4 regions of the Inquilinus ginsengisoli genome follow, and region 4 is predicted to be linked to each of the others. Evidence: riboswitches for the same ligand, from Rfam matches in the RefSeq annotation. Region 4 holds a riboswitch; each other region holds the start of a gene.

The links. A riboswitch is a leader RNA that binds a small molecule or an ion and turns the genes downstream of it on or off. The one in region 4 is predicted to bind cobalamin.
Region 1: it holds a riboswitch for cobalamin, as region 4 does, so the genes downstream of both, E9232_RS13820 (ribonucleoside-diphosphate reductase subunit alpha) here and cobU (bifunctional adenosylcobinamide kinase/adenosylcobinamide-phosphate guanylyltransferase) in region 4, are expected to answer to the same signal.
Region 2: it holds a riboswitch for cobalamin, as region 4 does, so the genes downstream of both, E9232_RS33545 (GNAT family N-acetyltransferase) here and cobU (bifunctional adenosylcobinamide kinase/adenosylcobinamide-phosphate guanylyltransferase) in region 4, are expected to answer to the same signal.
Region 3: it holds a riboswitch for cobalamin, as region 4 does, so the genes downstream of both, E9232_RS11060 (CbtB domain-containing protein) here and cobU (bifunctional adenosylcobinamide kinase/adenosylcobinamide-phosphate guanylyltransferase) in region 4, are expected to answer to the same signal.

What each region holds. Positions count from the first base shown of each region.
Region 1 covers NZ_JAVDPW010000004.1:475,964-481,248, reverse strand. Annotated here, with positions in the region: gene E9232_RS13835 (hypothetical protein) at 1-955, opposite strand, end outside; gene E9232_RS13830 (hypothetical protein) at 1,258-1,449, shown strand; gene E9232_RS13825 (acetoacetate decarboxylase family protein) at 1,412-2,023, opposite strand; cobalamin riboswitch at 2,192-2,384, shown strand; gene E9232_RS13820 (ribonucleoside-diphosphate reductase subunit alpha) at 2,497-5,285, shown strand, end outside.
Region 2 covers NZ_JAVDPW010000017.1:13,309-18,593, reverse strand. Annotated here, with positions in the region: gene thiS (sulfur carrier protein ThiS) at 1-100, shown strand, start outside; gene E9232_RS33560 (thiazole synthase) at 130-900, shown strand; gene E9232_RS33555 (thiamine phosphate synthase) at 897-1,511, shown strand; gene dapF (diaminopimelate epimerase) at 1,593-2,441, opposite strand; cobalamin riboswitch at 2,537-2,737, shown strand; gene E9232_RS33545 (GNAT family N-acetyltransferase) at 2,840-3,421, shown strand; gene ffh (signal recognition particle protein) at 3,587-4,984, shown strand; gene rpsP (30S ribosomal protein S16) at 5,052-5,285, shown strand, end outside.
Region 3 covers NZ_JAVDPW010000003.1:717,435-722,719, reverse strand. Annotated here, with positions in the region: gene E9232_RS11075 (YcjX family GTP-binding protein) at 1-998, shown strand, start outside; gene E9232_RS11070 (TIGR01620 family protein) at 995-2,020, shown strand; gene E9232_RS11065 (hypothetical protein) at 2,035-2,478, opposite strand; cobalamin riboswitch at 2,596-2,825, shown strand; gene E9232_RS11060 (CbtB domain-containing protein) at 2,990-3,181, shown strand; gene E9232_RS11055 (CbtA family protein) at 3,192-3,920, shown strand; gene E9232_RS11050 (metal ABC transporter substrate-binding protein) at 4,106-5,002, opposite strand; gene E9232_RS11045 (metal ABC transporter permease) at 5,029-5,285, opposite strand, start outside.
Region 4 covers NZ_JAVDPW010000006.1:533,555-538,839, forward strand. Annotated here, with positions in the region: gene E9232_RS19545 (sugar ABC transporter substrate-binding protein) at 1-147, shown strand, start outside; gene E9232_RS19550 (sugar ABC transporter ATP-binding protein) at 313-1,809, shown strand; gene E9232_RS19555 (ABC transporter permease) at 1,830-2,867, shown strand; cobalamin riboswitch at 2,909-3,123, shown strand; gene cobU (bifunctional adenosylcobinamide kinase/adenosylcobinamide-phosphate guanylyltransferase) at 3,246-3,770, shown strand; gene cobW (cobalamin biosynthesis protein CobW) at 3,781-4,809, shown strand; gene cobN (cobaltochelatase subunit CobN) at 4,809-5,285, shown strand, end outside.

The DNA of each region.
Region 1 (5,285 bases), on a different contig from region 4:
TGCCCCAGGCCGCCTCGATCTCGCGGATCGGCCGTTCCAGGAACACCTCCTGGTGGGCCTCGCTGAAGCCCTTCTGCACCGCCGCCAGATACTGCGCGGTGTCGCCGCCGGCATAGGTCTTGTAGACGCCGGTGAGATGGGTCATCGCCGCCACCAGGGCCTGCGGCTCCGGGGTGTCCTTGGCGGTGCTGTCGGCCGCGGCGATCACCCGCTGTCTGACCAGGGCGGTGACGTCGTCGTACTTGCCGTCGGCGCCGAGCTTCTGCACCGCGGCGGCGCCGTCCGCCGTCCGGTCGTCGACCTTCCACTCGTTCAGCTTCTGCGCCTTGGCGGTGCGGATCGCCTCCTGGAACACCGGATCGTCCGGGGCCCGGGCCGCGATCGGCTGGATCAGCGCGTCGAAGTCCGGCGCGCTCTGCTCGGTCGCGGCGTAGTCGATCTCCTGGGCCACGACGGCGGCCAGGTCGTCCTTGGTCAGCTGGCGCTCGTAATCCGAGATTTTCGGATCGGACGCCTTGGCCAGCAGCTGCCGCTGCTGGCCGAGATAGCCGAGCCGGGTCTCGTCCAGCACGATGACGGTGTCGTCCGCCTGCAGCCTGCGGTCGGCGCCGGGCGCCGCGGCGGGGCGGTTGCCGAAGGGCAGGGGGTCGAGCTTGGGCGTGGCCGGCAGCTGCGCGTGGAGCGCGTCGTTGTCGGTGAAGTCGAAGCCCTCGTCGCGGATGAAGATGCGGAACGGCCAGGCCTCTCCGACCTTGTGCTCGTTGATCCCCAGCGGCTTGGCGCCGGGCGGGAACGGGCCGAGCGCGGGCGGTGCGTCGGTCGGGGCGGCGGGAGCCTGGGCGGGCTGGGCCGGGGCCTGCTGCCGGGCCAAAGCGAGCGACTGCTCGAAAGAGGGGGCATCGCGCCTGAGGGTGCGCCAGGGAGGGGGCGGCTGACGCGTGACCGGACCGACCATGGGGCATCTCCTTTGCAGGGGATTTATGGTGTTTCGTTTTGCTCTTGGCGGCTGATTGATTGTTTCGCGTGATGCGCGAGAGGCCGCGACCCGAAAGCGGCAGTTCTGTGAAAACACATTCGATCGGTGAAGGTTTCAGGACAGCGGTCATATTTCGGACCGGATGCCGCCGGCGGCCGCGCACACCGGGAGCGTCAGACATCGCACTATAGAGATTTTCTATAGTCATGGAGAGACGCTGTCCCTCCTAGGCGGGCGCGCGCCGCCCTATCTATGGAGAATGTCTGGTCCAGGAGGCCATCATGACACTCTTCTCGTGGCGACGCTCCCAGCGGCGTGATCCCGACGGCGCCGAGACGCTGCTGGCGATGACCCCGCGCCAACTGGCGGATCTGCCCTTCTGGGTCGAGCCGCCGCAGCCCGACTGCGCCGAGGACGGGCCGGCCCGCCGGCCGGTCACACCCCGAACCGCGCCGCGGCGTCTGCCAGCCTGACCGTCAGCAGCGGCCGCAACCCGGCCAGCATCGCCAGCGGCCCGGTGGCCGGCAGGTCCCAGGTGGCGCCGCCCAAGCCCAGGCAGCCGGTGGCGCGGGACCGCGTCGCCACCACCTGGCCGTCCCCCGGCTGCAGCGTGAGCAGCCGGACCGGAAGGCGGAAGGGCAGGGTGCGGCCCGCCCGGTCGTCCGTGGTCGCGACCGGGCCGTCGGCATCGGCCAGGGTGGTGCGGCCGGCGGCGGTCTCGAACCGGCCCAGCCGCTTCGGGATCGCCCACAGCGCCCGGCCGCCGGCCAGCGAGGCCGGGCTGTCGACCCAGGCGGCGGTGACGGTGGCGCCGAACCGCCAGCCCAGCCGCACCGGCACCGCGACCACCAGCTCGCGATAGGCCAGGTCACCCCGGTCGTCCCAATCCGCCCGCACCGTCAGCAGCAGCGCCGTGCCGCCCCAGCCCAACGGCCGGGCGCCGGACGGCAGCGGCCCCGGCAGGGCGTTGCGCGGGATCCGCCACAGCGCCGCATCGAGGGTGCCGCGCAGGCGCCAGGGCGGCGCTGGATAGGGGGGCTGGATCATGCCGTTTCGGTGTACAGCAGGCAGCCCGGGGGCTCCATGCCGAAGCGCCGATGGGGCCGGATCGGACCGTTGAATCCGGGATTGCATCCGGGCCGTCAAAAACGAACTTGGATTGCGAGTTTTGCGACCTCACCAACTAGGTATTGACGTAGACCGCCATAAAGACGTCAATATCTAGACATCACGGGCGCTACAGGGAATCCGGTGCGCTATTCGTCGGCAAGGCCGGAGCTGCCCCCGCAACTGTAAGCGGCAAGGCTCTTTCGTCGTCTTGAGTCACTGGTGGGGCAACCTGCCGGGAAGGCGAGACGGAAGGGTCGATACCGCGAGCCAGGAGACCGGCCCGTGATCGTGAAGAACGTCCTCGGGCGGGGTGCCTCGATGGTGCGTCAGTCGGATTGCGTCGGCTTGCCGACGCTATTGTCGACTCCGCGTCATCGGCCCAAGCCCCTCTACATCTATGGGGTTAGCCGATGTCAGCCATCCAGGAAACCGACCGCGCGCTCGCTGGCGCACCTGCCGCCCCCGCCGCGCCCCGTGCCGCCTCGAATCAGAAGGCCGCCGAACCGGCCTACCAGGTGATCCGCCGCAACGGCGCGGTCACCGCCTTCGACGCGGCCAAGATCTCGGCGGCGCTGACCAAGGCGTTCCTGGCGGTCGAAGGGTCGGGCGCCTCGGCCTCGCGCCGGGTGCATGACATCGTCGAGGAGCTGACCGGCCAGATCGCTGCGGCGCTGACCCGCCGGGCCGACCACGGCCGCACCTTCCACATCGAGGAGGTGCAGGACCAGGTCGAGCTGGCGCTGATGCGCGGCGAGCACCACAAGGTCGCCCGGGCCTATGTCCTGTACCGGGCCGAGCGGGCGCGCGAGCGGGCGGCGGCCGCGGCACGGGTCGAGGCCTCGCCGGTGGCGGCGGTGCTCAACGTCACCGCGGCCGACGGCAGCCGCGCGCCCCTGGACCAGGCCCGCCTGGTGCGGCTGGTCGAGGAGGCCTGCGCCGGCCTCGCCGACGTCGCGGCCGAGCCGGTGCTGACCGAGACCCGCCGCAACCTCTATGACGGCATCAGCGAGGCCGAGCTGGCCCTGGCGCCGATCATGGCGGCGCGCACCCTGATCGAGACCGAGCCGAACTACAGCCAGGTCAGCGCCCGGCTGCTGCTCGACCTGCTGCGGCACGAGGCGCTGTCCTTCGTCCATGGCCGGCCGACCCGCGCCACCCATGCCGAGATGGTCGAGGGCTATGCCGAATACTTCCCGGCCTATGTGAAGAAGGGCATCGCGGTCGACCTGCTGGACCCGGAGCTGGCGCGCTACGACCTGAAGAAGCTCGCCGCGGCGCTGAAACCGGAGCGCGACCTGCAGTTCCAGTTCCTCGGGCTGCAGACCCTGTACGACCGCTACTTCCTGCAGACCGAGGGCATCCGCTTCGAGCTGCCGCAGGTGTTCTTCATGCGCGTCGCCATGGGGCTGGCCGCGCGGGAGATCGACCGCGAGGCGCGGGCGATCGAGTTCTACGACCTGATCTCCTCCTTCGATTTCATGTGCTCGACCCCGACGCTGTTCAACGCCGGCACGCCGCGGCCGCAGCTGTCCTCCTGCTTCCTGACCTCGATCGCCGACGACCTCGACGGCATCTTCAAGGCGGTGAAGGACAACGCGCTGCTGTCCAAATACGCCGGCGGCCTGGGCAATTCCTGGACCCGGGTGCGCGGCCTGGGCGCCCATATCCGCGGCACCAACGGCCAGTCGCAGGGCGTCGTGCCGTTCCTGAAGGTCGCCAACGACACCGCCATCGCGGTCAACCAGGGCGGCAAGCGCAAGGGCGCGGTCTGCGCCTATCTCGAGACCTGGCACGTCGACATCGAGGAATTCCTCGACCTGCGCAAGAACACCGGCGACGATCGCCGCCGCACCCATGACATGAACACCGCCAACTGGGTGCCGGACCTGTTCCTGCAGCGGGTCGAGGCCGATGGCGCCTGGACCCTGTTCTCGCCGGACGAGGTGCCCGACCTGCACGACCTCTACGGCCCGGCGTTTAAGACCGCCTACGAGGCCTATGAGGCCAAGGCCGCCCGCGGCGAGATCCGCGTGCACAAGCAGGTCCGCGCGCTCGACCTGTGGCGCCGTATGCTGACCATGCTGTTCGAGACCGGCCACCCCTGGGTCACGTTCAAGGACCCCTGCAACATCCGCTCGCCGCAGGGCCATGTCGGCGTGGTGCACTCCTCGAACCTGTGCACCGAGATCACGCTGAACACCTCGGATGACGAGGTCGCGGTCTGCAATCTCGGCTCGATCAACCTCGCCAACCATGTCGGCGAGCGCGGCCTGGACCGGGCGCGGCTGGAGCGCACCATCCGCACCGCGATGCGGATGCTGGACAACGTCATCGACATCAACTTCTACACCATCCCGGAAGCCCGCCGCTCCAACCTGCGGCACCGCCCGGTCGGGCTCGGCATCATGGGCTTCCAGGACGCGCTGCAGGCGCTGCGGCTGCCGATCGCGTCGGACGAGGCGGTGCGCTTCGCCGATGAGAGCATGGAGGTGATCAGCTATCACACCATCGCCGCATCGGTGGAGCTGGCGGCCGAGCGCGGGCGCTACCCGTCCTTCGAGGGCTCGCTGTGGAGCCGCGGCATCCTGCCGATCGACTCGATCGAGCTGCTGGCCGAAGCCCGCGGCGGCGTGCTGGAGATGGACCGCTCCAAGACGCTGGACTGGGACGGGCTGCGCGATCGGGTGCGCAGCACCGGCATGCGCAACTCCAACACCATGGCGATCGCGCCGACTGCGACCATCTCCAACATCTGCGGCGTGGCCCAGTCGATCGAGCCGGCGTTCCGCAACCTCTACGTCAAGGCCAACATGTCGGGCGATTTCACGGTGGTGAATCCCGGCCTGGTGCGTGATCTCAAGGCGCTCGGCCTGTGGGACGAGGTGATGATCTCGGACCTCAAGTATTTCGACGGCAGCCTCGGCGCCATCGACCGGGTGCCGGACGACCTCAAGGCGCTGTACGCCACCGCCTTCGAGATCGATGCCAGCTGGTTGGTCGAGGCGGCGTCGCGCCGGCAGAAGTGGATCGACCAGGCCCAGTCGCTGAACCTGTATATCGCCAACCCCAACGGCAAGAAGCTGGACGCGCTGTACCGGCTGGCGTGGAAGCGCGGCCTGAAGACCACCTACTATCTCCGGGCGATGAGCGCGACCCATGTCGAGAAGTCGACGCTGAAGGGCACCGACGGCAAGCTGAA
Region 2 (5,285 bases), on a different contig from region 4:
GGCGCTGAACGACGCCGTACTGCCGCGGGCGCGCTGGCCGGAGCGGCAGCTGGCGGCCGGCGACCGGGTCGAGATCGTCCGCCCATTTCAGGGCGGTTAGGGGCCAGGGCGGCTGAGGAGAAAATGGATATGCAGGATCCCCTGATCATTGCCGGCGTGGCGCTGCAGTCGCGCCTCCTGATCGGCACCGCCGGCTATCCCAACCGGCAGCTGATGCTTGAGTCGATCGAGGCGTCGGGGGCGGAGATCGTCACCGCCTCGATCCGCCGCATCAGCCTGGAAGGCTATGCCGAAAGCCTGGTCGACCTGGTCGGCGACCGCTGGCGCCTGCTGCCCAACACCGCCGGCTGCATGACCAGGCGGGATGCGGTGCTGACGGCGCAGCTGGCGCGCGAGGCGCTGGGCACCAACTGGCTGAAGCTGGAGCTGATCGGCGACCGCGAGACCCAGTATCCCGACGTCGCCCAGCTGGTCGAGGCGGCGGATGAGCTGGTGCGCGACGGCTTCGTGGTGCTGCCCTACTGCAACGACGACCTCGTCACCTGCCTACGGCTGGCCGATGCCGGCTGCGCTGCGGTGATGCCGCTGGGCTCGCCGATCGGCTCCGGCCTCGGCGTCTCCAACCCGCATGCGATCGAGATGATCTGCAACCGCCTGTCGGTGCCGGTGGTGCTCGACGCCGGCATCGGCACCGCCTCGGACGCGGCGCTGGCGATGGAGCTGGGCTGTTCCGCCGTGCTGCTGTCGACCGCCATCGCCAAGGCGCGCGACCCGCTGCGCATGGCCCGGGCGATGCGGGCGGGGGTCGAGGGCGGGCGGTTGGCCGCGCTGGCCGGACGCATCCCCAAGCGCCACCTCGCCGACCCCTCCAGCCCGCAGCTCGGCCTGATCGGGACGTGACCAGGCTGCCGGCGCCGGCGCTGCTGCTGATCACCGACCGCAGCCAGTCGGCCCGGCCGCTCGAAGGGGTGGTGGCGGATGCGCTGGCCGTCGGCTGCCGTTGGGTCAGTGTGCGCGAGAAGGACCTGCCGGAGGCGGAGCGGCGCGCCTTGCTGCGCCGGATCTCGGCTTTGGCGCAGCCGGTTGGAGCTATCGTCACAGTCCATGCCGACCTGGAGGCGGCGGCCGAGGCCGATGGGCTGCATCTCGCGGCCGGCGGAGACCCGGGTGCCGCACGGCATCGGCTCGGGCCGTCCGCGCTGATCGGCGCCTCCTGCCACTCCGGGGCGGAGGTCGCGGCCGCAATTGCGGCCGGCGCCGACTACGTCACCCTGGGGCCCGTGGCGCCGACGGCGAGCAAGCCGGGCTATGTCCCTGCGCTGTCACCCCCCGAGGCCGGGGCCATCGCCCGCCGCCATCCCGGACGGGTGATCGCGCTCGGCGGCGTCGAACCGGATCTGGCGGCAGGGCTCCTGGCCACCGGATTCGCCGGCATTGCGGTGATGGGCAGCGTCATGCGCGCGCCGGCGCCAGGGGCGGCGATCGCGGCGCTGCTGGCGGCCCTTCAGTAGGTTGGGTTCGCCTCGGCGAACCCAACATCTCGCCACTGCTCTGATGATCGTTGGGTTCGCCTTGCGAACCCAACCTATGGGCTACGCGTCTTTCGGTGCGTCCAGCAGGTCGCGCGACAGGATGCCGGCGAAGCTGGTCTCGGCCGGGCCGGTCATCAGCACATGGCCGTCGCTCTCGCGCCACTCGATCAGCAGGTCGCCGCCGTCCAGCACCACGAAGACGGTACGGTCCGCCAGGCCGCGGCGGATGGCGGCGACGGCGCCGGCGCAGGCGCCGCTGCCGCAGGCCTGGGTGACGCCGACCCCGCGCTCCCACACCCGGTAGCGCAGCCGGTCGCGGCCCAGCACCTGGACCACGCCGATATTGGCGCGCTCGGGGAACAGCGGGTCGTGCTCCAGCACCGGGCCGACGCCGTCGATCTGCACCGCCTCGGCGTCGGGCACGAAGAAGATGGCGTGCGGGTTGCCCATCGACACGCCCACCGGGTCCGACAGCGCGCCGGACGACACCGGCAAATGCAGCGTGTCGGCCTCATGCGCCAGCGGGATGTCCTGCCAGCCCAGCCGGGCCGGGCCCATGTCGACGGTGACGCCGCCGGGTGCCGTGCGACATTCCAGCAGGCCGGCGCGGGTCTCGACCGCCAGCGTCTCGGCGCCGGTGTCGGCCATGACCAGCGCGGCGACGCAGCGCGTGCCGTTGCCGCAGGCACCGGATTCGGTGCCGTCGGCGTTCAGGATGCGCATGAACACATCGGCGCCCGGCGTCTGCGTCGGCTCGATCACCAGCAGCTGGTCGAAGCCGACGCCGCGGTGCCGGTTGGCGATGCGGCGGGCCTGGTCGGGATGGATCGTGATCGGCCGCTCGCGCGCGTCCAGCACCACGAAGTCGTTGCCCAGCCCATGCATCTTCCAGAACGGCAGCCCGTCCATCGCCCACTCCCAAGTCTCTCCCCCTCCATATGGCATCATCGCGGCCATGGGTGCGAGGCCTAAGGCCTGCGTGATCGACAGGGCGGGGGCCGCCGGGTAGCATGGCGGCCGACGGTGCCCCGGGAGACCGGGGTGAAAAAGGGAAGCCGGTCACTCCCCAATTTGGGGTCATGCCGGCGCTGCCCCCGCAACTGTAGGCGGCGAGTCTGTACCCGAAGCCACCGGAGCCGGTCCGGGAAGGGGGTGCGAGGCGGCGACCCGCGAGCCAGGAGACCTGCCGTCGAAGGATTGCGTGTGACCGGGCGGGGTGTCCCCGGGCGGCGAGCTGGCGTCAGGGCGAGGTCCGCCCATGCCCCGGCCCCTCCCGAACCCCTTGGGAAGGTGGGAGAGGCTCTGTGATGTGCGACCTGAGCGTGCGGCCGCTGGTGGCCGCGGATGTGCCGATGCTGCTCGACATGCTGCGCGAGCTGGCGGCCCACACCGGCCAGTCCGCGGCGATCACGGCGCAGCGCGCCGATCTCGACGAGGCGCTGGCCGAGGTGCCGCCGCGCTTTCGCGGCCTGATCGCCGAGGATGGCAGCGGCGTGGTCGGCTATCTCAGCTACACCATCGACTATTCGATCTGGGCGGGCGGCGACTTCATCCGCGTCGACGACGTCTATGTCCGCGAGCGGGCGCGCAGCCAGGGCGTCGGCCGGCAGTTGATGCGGGCGCTGGCCGACAAGGGCGTGTCCCAGGACATGCGGGTGCGCTGGGAGATGGATCCCGTCAACCACGGCGCGCGCCGCTTCTACGACGCGATCGGCGCGGTGCCGCGGGACAAGACGATCTGGAACTGGTCGGTGGCGGCGATGGAGGCGTTCCTCGACCGCGTCGACCCGGTGCCGGTCGAGGGCGCCGTCCCTTCCGAGGCCGGCCGCGGCCTGCCGGGCGAGGACGGCTTCATCCTGGTGCTGCGCCGGGACGACGGGCAGCGGTAGGGAAGGGGTCGCTGGCCGCTTTGGTTGACTCCGGCGCGTCCCCCGCCTAAAAGACCCACCGTTGCGGGATTGGCCCGCAGCGAGACCCCAAGGGGTGCCGCCAGTTCGCGAGTGTCGCGCACTGGCGTTTTTCCGTTTGGGATCGCGGGATTCGTAAGGGCGATCATGTTCGAAGGACTGAGCGGCCGTCTCGGCGACATCTTCGACCGGCTTCGCAAGCGCGGCGCGCTGTCGGAGGCCGATGTCGGCGCCGCCCTGCGCGAGGTGCGCGTGGCGCTGCTCGAGGCCGACGTCGCCCTGCCGGTGGTCAAGGACTTCATCGACAAGGCGCGCGAGCGCGCGGTCGGTCATGAGGTGCTGCGGTCGGTCACGCCGGGCCAGCAGGTCATCAAGATCGTCCATGACTGCCTGATCGAGATGCTGGGCGGCACGCCCGGCGAGATGCCCGACATCAACGCCCCGACCCCGATCAACCTGATCGCCGTGCCGCCGGTGCCGGTGCTGATGGTCGGCCTGCAGGGCTCGGGCAAGACCACCACCACCGGCAAGCTGGCCCTGCGCCTGAAGGACCGCGACAACCGCAAGGTCCTGATGGCGTCGCTGGACACCCGGCGCCCGGCGGCGCAGGAGCAGCTGAAGATCCTCGGCGAGCAGATCGGCGTCACCACCCTGCCGATCGTGCCGGGGCAGGAGCCGCTGGCCATCGCCCGCCGCGCGCTGGAGCGCGGCCGCCTCGAAGGCTTCGACGTCGTCCTGCTCGACACTGCCGGCCGCCTCGCCATCGACGAGGAGCTGATGGCTGAGGTGGTCGCCATCCGCGACGCCACCAAGCCGACCGAGACCCTGCTGGTGGCCGACGCCATGACCGGACAGGACGCGGTCAACGTCGCCCGCACCTTCCATGAGCGGGTCGGCGTCACCGGCATCGTCCTGACCCGGGTCGACGGCGACAGCCGCGGCGGCGCCGCCCTGTCGATGCGCGCCGTCACCGGCCAGCCGATCAAGCTGATCGGCACGGGCGAGAAGATGGACGCGCTTGAGCTGTTCCATCCCGACCGCATCGCCAACCGCATCCTCGGCATGGGCGACGTCGTCAGCCTGGTCGAGCGGGCGTCGCAGACGATCGAGAAGGAAGACGCCGAGAAGCTCGCCGCTAAGATCCAGAAGGGCGAGTTCGATCTCGAGGACCTCGCCTCCCAGCTGCGCCAGATGCGCAAGATGGGCGGCTTGCAGGGCCTGATGGGCATGCTGCCCGGGGTCGGCAAGATCAAGGACCAGATGAAGACCGCCGGCCTGGACGACAAGATGATCAAGCGGCAGGAGGCGATCATCTCGTCGATGACGCCGGTCGAGCGCCGCAACCCCAAGATCATCCACGCCAAGCGCAAGATCCGCATCGCCGCCGGCTCCGGCAGCACGGTGCAGGATGTCAACAAGCTGCTGAAACAGCATCAGCAGATGGCGGACATGATGAAGCGGATGAAGAAGCTGGGGAAGGCCGGGATGATGCGCGGCATGCCCAAGCTGCCGCCAGGCATGCTGCCGCCCGGCTTCAAGATGTAGGGGCGGCCGCACTTCGTCCGGCCACCCCCGTGCAAAACGATAGATTGACCCTGAGGAGAGTACCGTAATGTCCGTCAAGATCCGCCTGACCCGTGGCGGCGCCAAGAAGCGCCCGTTCTACTCGATCGTCATCGCCGACACGCGCAGCCCGCGCGACGGCCGCTTCATCGAGAAGGTCGGCACCTACAACCCGATGCTCGAGAAGGATCATCCGGAGCGTCTGGTGCTGAAGGCCGAGCGCATCAAGCATTGGCTGTCGGTCGGCGCCCTGCCGACCGAGCGCGTCGCCAAGTTCCTCGGC
Region 3 (5,285 bases), on a different contig from region 4:
ATCTCGACATCTTCGACTATCCCGGCGAATGGCTGATCGACCTGCCGCTGCTGCAGCGCGACTACGCCTCCTGGGCCGAGGAGACGCTGGCCCTGGCCGCATCAGGGGTGCGGGCGCCGCTGTCGCAGGGCTGGCGCGAGGCGATCGCCGCCCTCGACCCCGCCGGGCCGGCCAGGGAGACCGACGCCATCGAGGTCGCCCGGCTGTACACCGACTATCTCCGCAGCTGCCGCACCCATGCCATTCCGCTGAGCCGGCTGCAGCCGGGGCGGTTCCTGCTACCGGGCGACCTCGAAGGCTCGCCCGCCCTCACCTTCTGCCCGCTGCCGCGGCCGCGCGAGACGCCGCGCGGGTCGCTGTGGCGGCTGATGGAGGAGCGGTTCGAGGGCTACAAGGCCAAGGTGATCAGCCCGTTCTTCCGCGACCATTTCAGCCGGCTCGACCGCCAGATCGTGCTGGTCGACCTCCTGTCGCACCTCGCCGCCGGGCCGGAGAGCCTGGAGGATCTCGGCCGCGCCATGGACGACATCCTGGGCTGCTTCCGGACCGGCGGCGTCAACTGGCTGTGGCCGTTCGAGACCCGGGTGCGCAAGGTGCTGTTCGCGGCGACCAAGGCCGACCACCTGCCGCGCGAGGGGCATGAGCCGCTGGTCGGGCTGATGGACGAGCTGCTGCAGCAGAGCGTGCGCCGCACCGCCTTCCAGGGCGCCACCGCGCGGTCGATGGCGATCGCCTCGCTGCGCGCCACCCGCGAGGTCGACGTCAAGCACGAGGGCGAGACTTTGCGCTGCGTCGCCGGGACGATCGAGCCGGGCGGCAAGCCGGTCGCCGCCTTCCCCGGGGCGCTGCCGCGCAGCCTGCGCGAGGCCCGTGGCGGCGGCCGCTTCGGCGCCCAGCGCTTCCTGCCGCCGGCCGATCTCGGCGCCGACGGCCAGCCCTGGCCGCACATCCGGCTGGACGGGGCGCTGCAGTTCCTGATCGGGGAAGACCTGGCATGACCCGGCCGCCATTGATTCTCGACGAACTGCCCGAGGCGGAGGGGCGGCAGACGCCAGCCCCGGCCGTGTTCCGGCTCGACCAGGCCGAGGCGGTGGCGGTCGAGGACGACCCGGTCCCGGCCGCGCCGGAAGCCTCCGATCCCGGCCTGTACCGCCGCCGCAGCCCGGGCAGCGTCGCCCTGCGCATCGCCTTCGGGGCGCTGACCGGCCTGGTGGGCCTGGGCATCGGCCTGTGGATCGAGCGCCTGGTCACCGACCTCTTGAGCCAGGGCGGGCCGCTGCAGGCGGCGACGCTGGTGCTGCTCGGCATCGCCGGGATCGGCATCCTGGTCTGGGCCGGCTGGGAGCTGCTGGCGCTGCGTCGGCTGGGCCGGGTCGAGGCGATCCGCAGCCTGGCCCGGGCCGCAGCCAGCGGCGATGCGGCCGCGGCCGAGGCGGTGGTGGCGCGCTTCCGCGGCCTGCACGGCAGCGGTCCGGCCGCCGACGGCATCGCCCGGCTGGAGCGCGAGCGCGACGAGCTGCGCGACCCTGCCGACCTGATCGCGCTGCTGGAGATCCACGCCCAGCGCCCGATCGACGCCGCCTGCCGCGCCACCATCGCGGCCACGGCGCGGCGTACCGCGCTGATCACCACGGTCACGCCCTTCGCCGTGGTCGACATGATCGTGTCCGGCGCGCTGAACCTGCGGATGATCCGGCGGATCGCCGAGATCCAGGGCTTCCGGCCCGGCCTGTTCGCCACGCTGTCGCTGATCCGGCGGGTGGCGACCACGCTGCTGATCGCCGGCGGGGTCGAGGCCGCCAACGACTATCTCGGCGATTTCCTGGGCGCCGGCCTGCTGCGCTCCTTCGGCCGCCGCGCCGGCGAGGGCGCGATCAACGGCATCCTCAGCGTGCGCATCGGCCTGGCCGCGATGAAGGTGTGCCGCCCCCTGCCCTATCTGCGCGACCACCCACCCGGCACCATGAGCCTGGCCAAGGCGATCTTCGGCGCCGAGACGGGGCCGAAGGGCAAGGACTAGGCACCCGCGGGGCGTCACTCCGATAGACGAATGCCATTCTCCTGGCACCAAACCTGAAGAGCTTCCTCGACGGTGCGCTCTTCGTAATCGTGCCAGCGATCGAGCGCGCCCCGCGATTCCAGCAGCCGCTTGAACTGCCCATACGCGCCCTTTCGCCGGAATATGTCCTCGACCGTGTCGAGGTCGCCGGGCAGCTCGCGATCGACGAAGCGCAGGACCAGGTCCCGGCCGAGATCGAGTTCGTTCTTGTGCGGAATGGCAAGGTAGCGATCGGAGGTCTCCACGTCGTCCGGAGCCACGTCCTCCTCCATGATGTCGGCAAAGTCCGAGACCAGGTGGATTTTCCCGGTGTCGAGCGAGACATAGGCCTTGTTCTCGCCGAAGCCGCCGGTGCTGACGAACTCATAGGCAAGTCGCAATTCGGTGCGATCGATCGTGACCGGGTCTTTCGATGCCATCGGGCGCTCTCCTCGACCAGGGGACCGTGCCACCGGATTGCCACGCTCCCGCGGCGCTCCGCAATGACGATGTCACGCGGGAGGCCCTGGGATGACTTGCCGCACCCGGCGGAATGACGTATCGGTTTCCGTGATGGTGCCCCGAGGACGACCTCCGAGGGGATTAAAAGGGAACACGGTGCGGACGACCCAATCAGGGGCCTAGACCGTGGCTGCCCCCGCAACTGTAAGCGGAGAGTCTGCCGCCATCGACGACCACTGGGCCACCGGGCGACCGGAGGCTTGGGAAGGTCGGCGGCAGACCACGACCCGCGAGCCAGGAGACCTGCCATCATCGTAGGGGTTCCATTGACCGGGCGGGGTGCCCGGAGGCGGAGATGATGGTGTCCAGGATCGTCTCATGGCGACGCGTCGCCGGCCCTGCCGCGTGCAGGCCGGGGCAACGCGTGCCCATGCCTTCGGCCGACGCGGCCCGTTTCACCATTGAACGCAAGGCATAGGAGACAGGGACATGACGTCCAACCCGTCCATCACCATCGGTACCGGCGCCAAGGCAGCGCCGCGCAGCCGCACCGCCGTCCCCGCCCTGCTCGCCGCCCTGTTGGGGGTGGTGCTGGTCTGGGGCGTCGGCTTCTCGCATGCCGAGGCCTTCCACAACGCCGCGCACGACACCCGGCATTCGAACGCGTTCCCCTGCCACTGAGGAGTCGGCAATGGCCGCGTTCCGCAGCTTCTTCCTGGTGGCAGCGCTGGCCGGGCTGATCGCCGGCGCCTTCATCACCATCGTCCACCAGTTCGGCACGGTGCCGATCATCCTGCATGCCGAGGTGTTCGAGAAGGCCGGCGAGGACGCCGCCGCCCCCGCCATGTCGATGGCCGCGCCCGCCGCGACCACGGCGGCCGCCGAGCACGATCATGAGCACGGGGCCGCGGCCTGGGAGCCGCAGGACGGCTTCGAGCGCACCGCCTACACGCTGCTGGCCGACGTGCTGACCGGCATTGGCTTCGCCCTGCTGCTGGTCGCGGCCTATGCCGTGCATGGCGGCGAGATCGACTGGCGCCGTGGCCTGTTCTGGGGCCTGGCCGGCTTCGCCACCTTCACCCTGGCGCCCGGCCTGGGCCTGCCGCCGGAGGTGCCCGGCACCGAGGCGGCGCCGCTGTTCGACCGCCAGGTCTGGTGGGTGGCCACGGCGCTGGCGACCGGCGGCGGGCTGGCGCTGATCTTCCTGACCCGCAGCGCCCTGTGGAGCCTGGCCGGCATCGTCCTGCTGGTGCTGCCGCACGCCTATGGCGCGCCGCAGCCGGCCGAGTTCAAGTCGGTGGCGCCGGAATCCCTGACCCATGACTTCATCGTCGCGGCGGTGATCACCAGCCTGCTGTTCTGGGCCGTGCTGGGGTCGCTGACCGGCTTGTTGTACCAACGCTTCCGGCCGGCGGCATAACCGCCGAACCTCATATCGGCTGTCTGAATTCCTGACCTGTCATCCCGTGCGCGCTGCGGCACGCAGTGCTGCGGCGCAGACACGGGATCTCGGCACGACCTCGAAGAGATCCCGGGTCAGCAGCGCATCACTTCGTGCTGCGCGGCGCCCGGGATGACGACGAGTCGATGTTTGCGGGATTGGTATCAGTTCTGCTTCATGCCGCCGACCAGCGTTGTGATGTTATACCGAAACATCTTCGCATAAGTCGAAGCCGGGCCGTCCTCGGTCGACAGCGCCTCGGCATAGAGCTCGCCGCCCATCTGCGCGCCGGAGGCCTTGGCCACCTGCTGCACCAGCCGGGGGTCGGTCGCGTTCTCGATGAACACCGCCTTGATGTGCTCGTGCTTGATCTGGTCGATCAGCTTGGCCACGTCGCCGGCCGAGGCCTCGCTCTCGGTGGAGAAGCCGACCGGGGCCCGGAACTCGATGCCGTAGGCGGCGCCGAGATAGCCGAAGGCGTCATGGCTGGTGATGACCTTGCGCTTGGCCTCGGGGATGGTCGCGACCTCGCGCCGGGCCCAGCCGTCGAGGTCCTTCAGCTCGGCCTCGTATTTGGCGCCGTTGGCCTGGTAGGCCGCGGCATGGGCCGGGTCGGCGGCCGCCAGCGCCTTGGTCACGTTCTGGGCATAGACCACGCCGTTCGCCGCGCTGTTCCAGGCATGCGGGTCGGTGATCTCCTTGCCGTCATCCTCCATCCGGCGGGTGACGATGCCGTCCGAGGCGACGATGATCTTGCCCTTGTAGCCCGAGGCGGTGATCAGCCGGTCCATCCAGCCTTCGAGGTCGAGGCCGCTGACGATGACCACGTCGGCCTTGGCCAGGGCCTGGGCGTCCTGCGGCGTCGGCTCGTAGACATGCGGGTCGCCGTTGGGGCCGACCAGGCTGCGGACCGCGACGGTGTCGCCGCCGACCTGGTGGACGATGTCGGCCAGCACGGTGAAGCTGGCGACGACGTTGAGCGTCTTGTCCTGCGCCCAGGCGGGCAGCGCGCAGGCAGCAAGAGACAGGCCCAGAAGGCCGGCACGAAACAGGGTCTTCATGCAATGGCTCCGATTAGGACACGAGGTCAGCGCGCGTAATGCGCGGTCGGCAGGTATCGGGCCCGCAGGCTGTCATGCGTCCCGAAGATCAACGACAGCACGTAGAGCGCCCCGGCCGTCAGCACGATGCTGGGCCCGGAGGGCAGGTTGCCGTGATAGGAGAACAGGAGGCCGGAATAGCCGGACAAGAGGGCCAGGCCGGCCGAACAGGCGAACAGCGACCACAGCGACCGGGCCCAGAACCGCGCCGCCGCCGCCGGCAGCATCATCAGCCCGACCACCA
Region 4 (5,285 bases):
GGCGCCGTGGTGGCGGGGGTCGCGGCCGTGACCGGCGGTGAGAAGACCGGCGAAGGCATCCCGAAATCGGTCGTCACCGACGGTCCCGTGGTCACCAAGGCCAACGCCGCCGGCATGCAGTGGATGCAGGATCACTTCCTGATCTGATCGCAGCCGATCGGTCGTGAAAGGATCGTCATTGCGAGCGCAGCGAAGCAATCCATGGGGCAGCCCGCATCGGCGCCATGGATTGCTTCGTCGGCTTCGCCTCCTCGCAATGACGATGGAGGCGGGCGTCCGGAAGACGTCTCGAAGAATGGACAGGCCCGCGCCATGACCCAGACTCCGTTGCTCGAGCTGAGCGGCATCTCGAAGTCGTTCGGCGGCGTCCGGGCGCTGCGGGAGGTCGACTTCACGCTCGAGGCCGGCGAGATCCATGGCCTCGTCGGCGAGAACGGCGCCGGCAAGTCGACGCTGATGAAGATCATCGCCGGCGTGCATGCCGACTATGACGGGCAGATGCGGATCGAGGGGCGGGCCGTCCGCTTCCGCTCGGCCCGCGACGCGGCCGCCGCCGGGGTAGGCATGGTGCATCAGGAGTTGAGCATCGTGCCGGACCTCAGCGTCGCCGAGAACGTGTTCCTCGGCACCCAGCCGGTCGGCCGCTTCGGCATCGTCGACTGGGCCGGGATGCGCAAGGCGGCGGGCGAGCAGATCCGCCGGCTGGGCATCGACGTCGACCCGCGCACGCCAGCCGGGGCGCTGCCGATCGGGCTGCAGCAGCTGATCGAGATCGCCCGGGTGCTGTTCTCCGGCGCCCGCATCATCATCCTGGACGAGCCGACCTCGGCGCTGTCGCCGCCGGAGATCGAGCGCCTGTTCGGCGTGCTGCGGCGGCTGCGCGAGGAGGGCCGCAGCTTCGTCTTCATCTCGCATTTCCTCGACGACATCCTGAAGGTGTCCGACGCCGTCACCGTGTTCCGCAACGGCCGCCGCATCCTCAGCGCCCGCGCCGCCGAGACCGACAAGGCGGCGCTGATCGAGCACATGATCGGCGCCGGCCACGGCGAGCTGGAGGAAAGCTACACCGGCGAGATCCGGCTCGACTCCAAGCCCGGCGCCCCGGTGGTGCTGGCGGCGGAAGGACTGTCGGCCGACCGCTTCTACAACGACATCTCGCTGGAGGTGCGGGCGGGCGAGGTGCTGGGCATCTACGGCTTCATGGGCTGCGGCCAGCTGGAGCTGGCGCGCACCCTGTTCGGCAAGCTGCAGCCCGACCAGGGCCGGATCCGGGTCGCCGGCCGGGCCGTGCGGCTGCGCAGCACCGCCGTCGCCCGCCGCGCCGGCATCGCCTTCGTGCCGGAAAGCCGGCGGGCGATGCTGTTCCACCACGAGCCGATCTACAAGAACACCTCGATCGCCATCCTGGACCGGGTGTCGCGCTGGCTGCTGAGCCCGGAGTCGGAGCGGCGCATCGCCCGCGAGCGGGTCGAGGAGCTGCGCATCCGCACCCCGCATGTCGACGCGCATCTCGGCGCCCTGTCCGGCGGCAACCAGCAGAAGGTCGCCCTGGCGAAGTGGCTGACCTTCACGCCCAAGGTGCTGATCTTGAGCGAGCCGACCCGCGGCATGGATGTCGGCGCCAAGGAGGATGTGGTCCGGATCGTGCGCGGCCTGCGCGACCGGGGCATCGGCGTGGTGGTGGTGTCGGCCGAGCCGGAGACGGTGCTGTCGCTCGCCGACCGCATCCTGGTGATGCGCAAGGGCGGCATCACCCGCGAATTCGCCGGCGGCATGGTCAGCAAGGACCGCCTGCTCGAGGCGGCATGATGGTGGAGCAGGGGAATCGCATGGACGCGTCAGCCAAACCGCCGGTCCGCGGCACCGCCTCCCGGCTCGGCGGGATGCTGGGCGGGCAGCTGCGCAACATCGCGCCGTTCATCACCCTGATCATCCTGGTCGGCTTCTTCAGCATCGCCAGCCCGTCCTTCCTGACGGTCGACAATTTCAGCAACATCCTGAACCAGATCTCGGTGACGGCGGTGATCGCCGTCGGCCTGACCTTCGTGATCCTGTGCGCCGAGATCGACCTGTCGGTGGCCAGCATCGCCAACGCCACCGGCATCATCGTCGCCTTCCTGACCGCGCAGGAAACCTACGTCACCATCGCCAACGTGCCGCTGCCGGGCTGGCTGGCGATCGTGATCGCGCTCGCCGGCTGCGCCCTGCTGGGCCTGGTCAACGCGGTGGGGGTGACGCGGATCGGCATCCCGTCCTTCATCATGACCCTGGCCATGATGCAGATCGGCGCGGGGATCTGCGCCATGCTGGTGCGCGGCCAGATCGCCTATGCCGTGCCGCCGCTGGTGGTCACCCTGGGCTCCGGCTCGATCGGCGGCATCCCATGGATCGTGATCGTGGCCGCCATCATGCTGCTGGCCGGGCACCTGGTGCTGACCTACACGCGCTTCGGCCGCTACGTCTACATGGTGGGCGGCAACCGCGAGGCGGCGGAGTATTCCGGCGTCAACGTCCGGGTCATCGTCGGCGCGGTGATGGTGATCTCGGCCGTCTGCTCCGGCATCGCCGGCATGCTCGGCGTCGCCTATTTCGGCAGCGCCCAGCAGAACGAGTTCGACACCTTCCTGCTCGACGCCATCGCCGCGGTGGTGGTCGGCGGCACCAGCCTGTTCGGCGGCCGCGGCGGCATCGGCAACACCATCATCGGGCTGTTCATCCTGGGCGTGCTGAACAACGGGCTGGACCACGTCAACATCGACAGCTTCCTGAAGATCCTGATCCGCGGCCTGATCCTGCTCGCGGCCCTGGTGATCAACGTCTACGCCCAGCGGCTGCGCTCCGCCGGCGACACCGGCAAGGCGTCGTGACGCTTCGGCGCCGTTGACCCCCTTGCCCGCGCCTCCTACTGTGCGGCCATCGCGCAGCTGGTTCCCCAAGGGCGGACGCCCGAGGGGATGAAAAGGGAACGCGGGACGGTCTATCCTTTCAGGAGGCCTGATCCGCGGCTGCCCCCGCAACTGTAGGCGGCGAGCCCAACTCCGACAGCCACTGGCCGATGGCCGGGAAGGCGGAGGCAGGCGACGACCCGCGAGCCAGGAGACCTGCCGGCGAGGCGATGCGTGCGAACCGCCGGGCGGGGTGAACCGGTGGCGCGGGATGCATGGCGCCTTCCGGGCACCGTCTCCGGCGTCCGATTGCCCTGGCCGGCCGACCGGAAGGGCGAGGCGTGCAGCATCGAGCTATCAGTGGCTAGTCTGCCGGCAGCGACGCTGGTGCTGGGCGGCGCCCGTTCGGGCAAGAGCCGCCATGCCGAGGCGCTGGTCGAGAGCCAGCCCGGCGACTGCATCTATCTCGCCACCGCCGAGGCCTGGGACGCCGAGATGGTCGAGCGCATCTCCCGCCACCAGGAACAGCGCGGCTCGCGCTGGCGCACGGTCGAGGCGCCGCTGGAGCTGGTCGAGACCCTGGACAAGGTCGCCGGCCCCGGCCACGCCGTGCTGGTCGACTGCCTGACGCTGTGGCTGTCCAACCTCATGCATGCCGACCGCGACATCGCTGATGAGACCGACCGGCTGGTGCGCTGGCTGGCGGCGCCGGCCGGCCCCGTGGTGCTGGTCTCGAACGAGGTCGGGCTCGGCATCGTCCCCGACAACGCCCTGGCCCGCGCCTTCCGCGACCATGCCGGGCGCCTGCACCAGGCCGTGGCGGCCGTGGTTCCCTCCGTCGTCTTCGTCGCCGCCGGCCTTCCCCTAACCCTGAAATCCGCCTGAGAGAGACCGCATGCCCGCCAAGATCCCCGCCACCGTCATCACCGGCTTCCTCGGCGCCGGCAAGACCACGCTGATCCGCCACCTGCTGCAGACCGCGAATGGCCGCCGGCTGGCCCTGATCATCAACGAGTTCGGCGATGTCGGGGTCGATGGCGACCTGCTGCGCAGCTGCGGCGACGCCACCTGCCGCGAGGAGGATGTGGTGGAGCTGGCCAATGGCTGCATCTGCTGCACCGTGGCCGACGACTTCATCCCGACCATCGAGAAGCTGCTGAACCGCGCCGAGCCGCCGGACCACATCGTGATCGAGACCAGCGGCCTGGCCCTGCCGAAGCCGCTGGTCAAGGCGTTCGGCTGGCCCGAGATCCGCACTCGGGTCACGGTCGACGGCGTCATCACCGTGATCGACGGCGCCGCCATGTCCGAGGGCCGCTTCGCGCTGGACGAGGAGGCGCTGGCCGCCCAGCGCGCGGCCGACGAGGGGCTGGACCATGACAACCCGCTGGAGGAGCTGTTCGAGGACCAGCTCGCCTGCGCCGACATGGTGATCCTGAACAAGACCGACCTGCTGGATGAGGCCGGGCTAGCGACGGTGTCCGCCGAGCTGGCCGCGCAGCTGCGCCCGGGGGTCAAGGTGGTCAAGGCCCGCCACGGCGCGATCGACGCCGCGGTGCTGCTGGGCCTCGGCTCCGCGGCCGAGGACGATCTGGCGGCGCGCCCCTCGCATCACGATGCCGAGGACGAGCACGACCACGATGATTTCGAGAGCTTCCATGTCGATCTCGGCGCCGTGACCGACCCCGACGCCCTGACGCGCAAGCTGAAGCCGGTGATCGAGGCGCATGACATCCTGCGGCTGAAGGGCTTCGCCGCGGTCGAGGGCAAGCCGATGCGCCTGGTGGTCCAGGCGGTGGGCGGCCGGATCCAGCATTACTACGACCGCCCGTGGCGCGCCGACGAGGCCCGCGGCACCACCCTGGTGGTGATCGGCGAACGCGGCCTCGACCGCGCCGCCATCACCGCATCGCTCGCGGCCTGATGCATCTCCTCGCCACCCAGCCGGGCAGCGTCGCCGACGGGTCGGAGGCGGTCGATCTCGGCCAGAGTCCGGGCGACATCGTCGTCCTGACCGCGGCCGACACCGAACTCGCCTGCCTGTCGGCGGCGCGGTCCGGTTTCGGCGAGGATTTCCCCTCAGTCCGGCTGGCCAACCTGCTGCAGCTCGGCCACAACCTGTCGGTCGACACCTATGTCGACGACGTGGTCAGCCGGGCGAAGCTGGTGGTGGTGCGGCTGCTCGGCGGCGCCGGCTATTGGCGCTACGGCATCGAGCAGGTGCATGCCGCCTGCCGGCGCGAGGGCATCCCCCTGGCCGTGCTGCCGGGCGACGACAAGCCGGATGCCGATCTCGACGCGCTGTCGACCCTGCCGGAGGAGGCGCGGGGCCGGCTGTGGCGCTATCTGGTCGAAGGCGGCATCGAGAACGCCCGCGGCTTCCTGGCCTATGCCGCGACG